Regions from separate parts of the Peribacillus sp. NPDC101481 genome, predicted to be linked through region 2. Evidence: a T-box and tRNA genes for the amino acid it is inferred to sense, from the RefSeq annotation. Region 2 holds a T-box; the other holds one or more tRNA genes.
What was found. A T-box is a leader RNA that pairs with one kind of tRNA and senses whether it is charged. The one in region 2 lies ahead of ACIROD_RS06095 (valine--tRNA ligase), so its partner is inferred to be a tRNA-Val.
Positions count from the first base shown of each region.

Region 1: it encodes a tRNA-Val, which carries the amino acid that the T-box ahead of ACIROD_RS06095 (valine--tRNA ligase) is inferred to sense. The anticodon was not compared.

Region 1 is NZ_JBIWNJ010000002.1:659,813-664,348, reverse strand. It holds gene ACIROD_RS13235 (hypothetical protein) at 1-390, opposite strand, end outside; gene ACIROD_RS13230 (hypothetical protein) at 634-873, opposite strand; tRNA gene ACIROD_RS13225 (tRNA-Val) at 1,220-1,291, opposite strand; gene ACIROD_RS13220 (hypothetical protein) at 1,503-1,724, shown strand; gene ACIROD_RS13215 (phosphatidylglycerophosphatase A family protein) at 1,742-2,299, opposite strand; gene ACIROD_RS13210 (alpha/beta hydrolase) at 2,491-3,213, shown strand; gene ACIROD_RS13205 (YjcG family protein) at 3,294-3,809, shown strand; gene ACIROD_RS13200 (GNAT family N-acetyltransferase) at 3,814-4,242, shown strand; gene ACIROD_RS13195 (hypothetical protein) at 4,402-4,536, shown strand, end outside.
Region 2 is NZ_JBIWNJ010000001.1:1,265,004-1,269,539, reverse strand. It holds gene ysxE (spore coat protein YsxE) at 1-934, shown strand, start outside; gene ACIROD_RS06100 (hypothetical protein) at 991-1,182, opposite strand; T-box leader at 1,409-1,637, shown strand; gene ACIROD_RS06095 (valine--tRNA ligase) at 1,680-4,331, shown strand; gene ACIROD_RS06090 (ATP-grasp domain-containing protein) at 4,381-4,536, opposite strand, start outside.

The sequences.
Region 1 (4,536 bases), on a different contig from region 2:
ACGAACCTTATCATATGACTCCAATAGTTGTTCAGGTATTAATGTTCTCCCATAATCCCAAGCATTAGTTTCTATTTCAGATTTTAGCTTTTCTTTTTCTTCTTCGTGACCATACATTAAAATCCTTAAATCATGTTTGTTTTTCTTAAAATCTAAATAATAACCAATCATACGATAAAGAATAATTTTAACAAAGTCTTCCTCTGTCTCTTTAATTCTAATTTTCCCTTTATAACCGTTAACTTGAAGGTAATTGAATTTTATAGTATTGGTCGATACGTTATAACTCATAGGTGCACTTAGATTATTGTCAAATTCATAAATAATATCCAAATTGTGCTCATTTAATGTGTTATTAATTATCTTTTCGATATCGCTTATATAAAGCATTTAACTATCACTTCCCTTTTAAAGACTTACTTCATTATAGTAGTAGATTAAGTTATTCTTCCTATATCAATATGATAAACTGTTGAGATATTAAAATCACACAGTTAAAACCAGGAAACATTTACCATATAATACTGAAGTGGAGGGGAAGTCATACGAGAAGTATGATTAATCCCCTAATAGAACCCCTAATTGGAAAGGAATTTTACTTTTAATTACTCTTCCATACTTTCCTCCTTCTATTTATTTCACTTTAAAACTTTCTATCATTGCTTGTAATTCTTCTTGATATTCTTCTACCATCATTTCAAGTGAAGGGATTGTATTATACTTTTCAAGCCAAGAAACGTAATGAAGTGCTACATTATGCGCAATATCAAAGTAGGGGACAGGTTCGTTGTAACCACACTCTCTGTGAGCTGAAAATTTAACTCTGAAGTCTTTCATCGTTTGCCGATATTTTGCATAGTCTTCATGCGTCATGTTCAGAGCTTCCAAGAAGTATTCCCGTGCATGGTATTTGATAGTAAAGGTAATCCAACACATTATAGTAAAGTGGGTTTTACCGAAGAATATAATTTTGTACCTTTTAAAGAAAAGCCAAAAATACGGTCTTATTTTTAACATCCAACGTGAGCTGAATAAGCAAAAGGCTTTACCTACAGTCCTTGAAATATTAATTATTACAAATAATTGACCTGTAATGCGTTTTAATCCTTCTCCATCCGCCACCAATTGAGTAAATAATACAAAATGAACTATATTCTTTTAAAAATAAAAAAAGGCCCAAATCCTTGTGATATCAAGGATTTGAGCCTTTGGCAGTTGATGACCTGTGAGGGATTCGAACCCACGACCCCTTCCCTGTCAAGGAAGTGCTCTCCCACTGAGCTAACAAGTCGTATGTAATGACTGACTGGTTACTTAAGTACATAATTTATTATAAGTTTTTTTGTTAAAAAGTCAACGCATTATATTAAAAAAGTTTTAATTTTTTCTTATTTTATTTCCCCGCTCCGCAAAACACGAACAAACATTCCCTTTTCACTTGCATATAAAACGTACGTTCGCATATAATGATAGCAAGCAAGTCAGCAAAGGAGTGACAGGGAATGAAATATATACTTCGTAAACATATGGAAGGAAATGCTCCATTGGAGATAATTTATCTCTCCGAACAAGGTAAGATCACGCAGCGGAAAATACAGGTGCTTGAAATTTATCCAGGCCATATTCACGCATTCTGTTTTCTAAGGCAGACAAAACGGACATTTAAAGTGGCCAATATCCTTTCTGCCCGCCTCATTAAGGCTAGGTTTGATAGGTCTGGCTGAAGATTGTTAATCAAGGTTCAACCGATTAACTCTTCTTCTTCCTGGATGTCCTTTTCCTGTTCGGTTAACGATTCTTCTTCATCTCTCAGACGGTGAGCTAACCTTGAGGCGGCACTCGCGGCAATGCTAGCAACGATATCATCCAGGAAGGTATGCACGATTCCTTCTTGCTTCTTATCAAGTTCGTGTATGACGCCTATTTTATTTTTATCCAAATGGCCAAAGGTCGTTACAGCAATGCTTCCGTAACCGAGCACTGCACCAAAGGCAATCGTTTCATCCACTCCGAATAGCCCTTCATCAGACTCAACAATCGATTGCAGGGGTTCTGATAGTTTTTTTTGCTCGGCCAGTTTATCCAGCTCCACACCGACTAAAATGGCATGTTGAATTTCCCTTTTCAACAGGACACGCTCAACGCTGTGGATGCATTCCTCCAGCTTTAGATCAGCTTTATACGGGAACTGCAATTCATAAACGATTTTTGCAATTGCCTCCACACTGACACCACGCTCTAATAATGTTCGTTTAGCCGCCTTCGTTACTTCCCTGCTGTGTACTTGTACATCTGCCATTTTATTCGCCACCTTTTTTATTGTATTATTTTTCTATATCCTTTTATTATAGCACCTTATTATTCAAATTTTTAGAAAATACAATGAAAATTTTCTATTCTAAAATCTTGTCACGGGAAAAAGTCGCTAGGCTATGCTAAAATAATCAAGTAAGTTGTTTTTCATTATTAATTATCATGAGGTGCGGGAGAATGAGTTTACGCAAAGGCACAATTAAAGAGTACATGTTTAAAAGCGAAGCTTTAGCAGAAGAATTGGAACTGCTTGTTTACTTACCTGCTAATTTTTCGCCACTGTATAAATATTCGCTTGTGATTGCTCAGGATGGCCGTGATTATTTTCAAATGGGTCGAATTGGTCGGGTAGCAGATGAACTGTTAGGGAACGATGAGATTGAGAATATCATCATTGTCGGCATTCCCTATAAAGACCGCTTTGACCGCAGGCGCAAATATCATCCCGACGGGGAACAGCACATTGCATACATACGTTTTCTTGCCCATGAACTTGTCCCGTTTTTAGATGATGAATTCCCTACCTATCAAATGGGACATGGTCGAACTTTGATCGGTGACTCTCTTGGCGGTACAGTTTCTTTATTGGCCGCACTAAAGTATCCGCATACATTTGGGAAATGCATCATGCAGTCGCCACTTGCCAATGAGGCAGTAATGGATGCTGTACGTAATTTTGAGGATCCGCATCTTCTCGAACTTTACCATGTGATCGGGACTGGGGAAACGGATGTTCCGACGACGGATGGCAAGAAGGCAAACTTCATAGAGCCCAACAGGGAATTGCATAAATTAATAAATCAAAAAGGATTTCCGTACTTCTATGAAGAATTTGAAGGTAATCATACCTGGAAATACTGGCAGGCAGATTTAAAACGAGCACTATTGGAAATGTTCTAACCCTCTCCTTTTGTGAAGGGTTAAAGAAAAACATGGTCAACTATAATACAACGATAAAAAAATATCAGGAGGTTTTATTTATGAAATATGGTGTTGCAATTTTCCCTTCAAAAAAACTTCAAGATTTAGCTAACTCCTATCGCAAACGGTATGATACGAAATATGCTTTCATACCACCGCATCTGACGCTTAAACCAACGTTCGAAGCGACGGATATGGAAATTTCAACAATCGCCGATCAATTAAAAGACATTGCTCGTAAGTGCAGGCCTTTTACGATAAGCGTTACGAAAACGAAGTCTTTCCAACCTGTAAGCAATACCATTTATTTCAAAGTGGAATTATCCGAAGGGCTTCAAGAGCTGCATGATGCACTTAACAATGAGGACTTCATGAAAAGTGAAAGTGAACATGCATTTGTCCCGCATATTACCATCGCTCAAGATTTATCCGATAATGAGCACTCTGATGTTTTAGGCCAATTAAGCATGCTTGACATCAGCCATGAAGAAGAGGTGAAACGAGTTCACTTGCTGTATCAACTTGAAGATGGGGCATGGACAGTTTATGAAACATTTAGATTAGGAGCTGAATGATTTCGTGTTTGTAAAAATCGCAGAAAACAGCCAAGAGCTTGAAAATGCTTATATGATCAGAAAAAAAGTGTTCGTCCAAGAACAAAACGTCCCTCTTGAAGAAGAGATCGATGAATATGAACAAGAGTCTACACATTTCGTTTTATATGATGATCAGCATCAGCCAATCGGTGCCGGCCGTTTCAGGGGCATCGACAACATCGGTAAAGTCCAGCGCATTTGTGTACTATCATCTGGCCGTAAGAATGGTGCCGGTGCCATGATCATGAATGCTATTGAGGAATACGCCATCCAGCAGAAAGTACCTCAATTGAAGCTTGATTCCCAGGTCCATGCCATCCCTTTTTATTCGAAATTAGGGTATGAGGTCGTTTCCGACGAATTCATGGATGCCGGCATTCCTCATAAAACGATGAAGAAAACCGTTTTATAATATACAAAAGCTGTCCTTTCAGTTCTCTGATTGGACAGCTTTTTTTGTTCGTTCATGAACTTAAATTATCGTTTAATAAAAAAAACCATTTCCGTTCAATGGCAATCTCAGCAAAAATACATAGTCTATATATAGAAAGCAAGAAGGAGGGAAAATTTTATGGGTAACAATGATTTTAACCTGGAGGAGTCTCAAAAAAGACTGATGGAACTGCTGGTTTCGAGGACTATGAGAAAACATGGTTTCAAAAAGGAAAAAGTCGATCTGACTGAAAGAGAGAAAAACAACCTTAAA
Region 2 (4,536 bases):
TGCCTTGAAATCGATGTTACCGCAGAACGGCATTGATTTTATCAAAAATGTTCAAAAACTGTACCATCGCGGCTATAATCGGATCGTTCCGATTTATCAAACGATGGATCAGCGTTACGCCGTTCTTCATAATGGCCGTTTGTATTACCTGATGCCCTGGCTCAATAATCAGGGGGACGGGGAGCGCGATGAAAAACATAAGCAAATGTTCAGGGAGCTTGCTCGGATGCATACACTTTCCGTTAAGGAAATACAAGTGGATATTGAGGAAAGGGAAGCCCATTATGAGCGGACGCTTGATGCCTGGAATAACGAGAAGGACTTTATGGATGAGTATATTGTCAGCTGTGAAAAGAAGTGGTATATGTCTCCATTCGAAATGACGGTTTGCTCTTTCTACACTGATATTTCACAGGCGCTGAAGTACTCGATCAAGAAGTTTGAAACCTGGTATGAAAAAACGAAGGATAGTGAAAAGGTGCGAACCGTGGTCACGCACGGAAAGGTTTCTTTGAAGCATTTCGTTTATGATGAGCGGGGGTATGGCTACTTCATCAATTTTGAGAATTCGAATACGGCTCCGCCGCATTTCGATTTACTGCCATTTCTCGTTAAATCGGCCAGGACCTATCCTGTCCAATGCGATGACTGCGTTGACTGGCTATATAACTATTTTCGTTATTTTCCGTTGAAGGAAGAAGAATTGCTGCTCATGCAAAGTTATCTGGCATTCCCTGGATCAGCTTTGGAATTAGTGAAGAGTTATTCCGATGGCAGGATCCATCGTTCAGAGCTTGAGAATGTTACTCAACTGCAGCGGCAATTTTGGCTTCTGAAAAATATTGAATATATGGTGATGAAAATCGAAGAGATCGAACAGCAGAAAAAGGCTGCTGCCGACGCTGCCAAAGAAGAACAATCACCTCCAAGCTAAATATACATGATTGGATTATCTCCAGTCATGTATATTTTTTTGCTGTAAGGGAATAATTATATCCATTCGAAATATAAAGACATGGCCAGGAAAATAAATGCGATTAGCAGGAGCATATCGAAGAAAGTCGGAAAAATCAACGTGCGTAATCCTTGGAATACGATAAAGGGGACGATGAACTGCTGGCAGACACCGCGGAATTTTTTCATCCAAGGCGGTAAAGTATAGGGAGTATATCTTCGCTTCATATTATTACCTTCCTTTTTAGGACTTCTAATATTCTATGGGTGGGCAGTGGAAAAGGTGATAAAGCCGTCACATTCACTGTTCTTGGAGGATAAAATAAAGAAAACGACCTTGAATGTATCAAATGGGATGATTCCTGGGAAAGTAAGCGAAAAGATGATTGACTGGAGCCCCATATTTTTTGTACTATATACTATATGCATTCAATGAATTTACATATGAATATAAATCAATGCAAAGACCGGAAATAGTAAGATGATATGCACTTTTCAGAGAGGAAACCAAATTGGTGCGAGGTTTCCAGGAAGCAGCATCCGAAGTCGTCCGCGAGCAGTCTTCGTGAACCTCTTTAGTAGCGAAGGCCGGTGAAGAGCCGTTATCCGATTTGAGAGCCGAAAGAGTTTTTTTCTTTTTCGGAAAAAAGGTGGCACCGCGAACAACTTCCTTCGTCCTTTTGTGATGATGGAAGTTTTTTTATGCCTAAAAAGGAGGAAATGATATGGAAGAGAACCAAATTTCTATGCCGACTAAATATGATCCGCAGACGATAGAGAAAGGCCGCTACAAATGGTGGCTTGATGGAAAGTTTTTCGAAACGACGGGTGACGATAAAAAAGAACCATACACGATTGTCATCCCGCCGCCTAACGTGACAGGTAAGCTTCATCTTGGTCACGCTTGGGATACGACACTTCAAGATATTTTGACACGCATGAAAAGAATGCAGGGCTATGATGTTTTATGGTTGCCGGGCATGGACCATGCCGGTATCGCCACTCAAGCGAAAGTAGAACAGAAACTTCGTGCGGAAGGCGTGAGCCGTTATGACCTTGGACGTGAAAAATTCGTAGAAGAGACATGGAAGTGGAAAGAGGAATATGCGAGCCATATCCGTGAACAATGGTCAAAGCTGGGTCTTGGACTTGATTATACACGTGAACGCTTCACTCTTGATGAGGGGCTTTCAAAAGCTGTGCGCGAAGTGTTCGTTTCGCTTTATAACAAGGGCTTGATTTATCGCGGCGAATACATCATCAACTGGGATCCATCGACGAAAACGGCTTTATCCGATATCGAGGTTATTTACAAAGATGTACAGGGCGCATTTTACCATATGAAATATCCGTTGGTTGACGGATCAGGTGAAATCGAAATTGCCACCACCCGTCCAGAAACGATGCTTGGTGATACTGCTGTTGCTGTACATCCTGAAGATGACCGTTATAAACACTTGATCGGCAAAATGGTCCGATTGCCAATTACAGGCCGGGAAATTCCGATTGTCGGTGATGATTATGTCGATATGGAATTCGGTTCAGGCGCGGTCAAAATTACTCCGGCTCATGACCCGAATGATTTCGAAATCGGGAACCGTCACGATTTGGAGCGCATCCTTGTCATGCATGAAGATGGCTCGATGAATGAAAAGGCTGGTAAATATGAAGGCATGGATCGGTTTGAATGCCGTAAACAAATCGTCAAAGACCTTCAGGAAGAAGGAGTACTCTTCAAAATCGAAGATCACCTTCACTCAGTCGGACATTCAGAGAGAAGCGGTGCTGTTGTTGAACCATATCTTTCGACGCAATGGTTCGTTAAAATGCAGCCGCTGGCTGATGCATCCGTTGAGCTTCAAAAAGGATCCGATGAGGAAAAAGTTCATTTCGTACCGGACCGTTTCGAAAAAACGTACCTGCATTGGATGGAAAATATCCGTGACTGGTGCATTTCCCGTCAGCTTTGGTGGGGTCACCGCATTCCAGCCTGGTACCATAAAGAAACAGGTGAAGTGTATGTAGGTCACGAAGAGCCTGCGGACGCTGAAAACTGGGAACAAGATACGGATGTTCTGGATACATGGTTCAGCTCGGCATTATGGCCGTTCTCGACTATGGGCTGGCCTGACAAGGACAGTATCGATTTCCAACGTTACTATCCAACCGGGGCACTTGTGACAGGCTATGATATCATATTCTTCTGGGTATCACGGATGATTTTCCAAGCTCTTGAGTTCACGGGTGAACGACCATTTGAAGATGTGCTGATCCACGGACTCGTTCGTGACGAACAGGGGCGCAAGATGAGTAAATCGCTTGGCAATGGTGTCGATCCGATGGATGTCATCGATCAATACGGTGCCGATTCACTGCGTTACTTCTTGTCTACTGGCAGCTCGCCAGGACAGGATCTTCGTTACAGCACGGAAAAAGTGGAAGCGGTCTGGAACTTCTCCAATAAGATTTGGAACGCATCCCGTTTTGCTTTGATGAACATGAATGGCATGACTTATGACGAAATCGATTTAAGCGGTGAGAAGTCTGTAGCCGATAAATGGATCTTGACGCGCTTGAATGAAACGATTTCCAACGTAACCAGACTTGCGGACCGTTATGAGTTTGGTGAAGTGGGCCGTGTGCTATACAACTTCATTTGGGATGACTTCTGTGACTGGTATATTGAAATGGCGAAGCTTCCGCTATATGGCGAAGACGAAGCAGCGAAGAAAACGACGCGCTCGATCTTGGCTTATGTACTGGATAACACGATGAGATTGTTACACCCGTTCATGCCTTTCATTACCGAAGAGATCTGGCAGAACCTTCCTCATCAAGGTGAGTCCATCACTGTTGCCGCTTGGCCGGAAGTGAATGAAGGATTGACAGATACAGCTGCAGCCGAGGAAATGAAGCTGCTTGTTGAAATCATCCGCTCCGTACGTAATATCCGTGCTGAGGTGAACACACCGCTTAGCAAAAAAATCAATTTGATTTTAAAAGCGAAAGATGAGTCAATCTTAGAGACGTTACAGAAAAACAGCAGCTATATCGAGCGTTTCTGTAATCCTGAACAATTGACGATCGGAATTGAAGTCGAGGAACCTGCTCAAGCCATGACAGCTGTCGTAACTGGCGTAGAACTGATCCTTCCGCTGACAGGACTGATCAATATTGACGAAGAAGTGAAACGTCTTGAAAAAGAACTCGACAAACTTAATAAAGAAGTTGAGCGTGTACAGAAAAAACTAGGCAACGAGGGCTTCGTCAAAAAGGCGCCGGCAAGCGTCATCGAAGAAGAACGTGCCAAGGAAAAAGACTATAGCGAAAAACGCGACTCTGTAATCCACAGGATCAGCGAACTGAAACAACTGTAAAACAAAAGGATGAACCAGCTTTATGCCGGTTCATCCTTTTTGTGCTTCGTTAGGAGGATATTCTTTCTTTTATGAATGTAAGGTACTCCGATACGATATTCATATCACTTAATGCACTTAATGTCCGGCTGCCGACGACATCCTCGATTTCGTTGAGCATGGGGCTGCCATCTTCGGCAAATATGAAATCGATTCCGACCAGGCC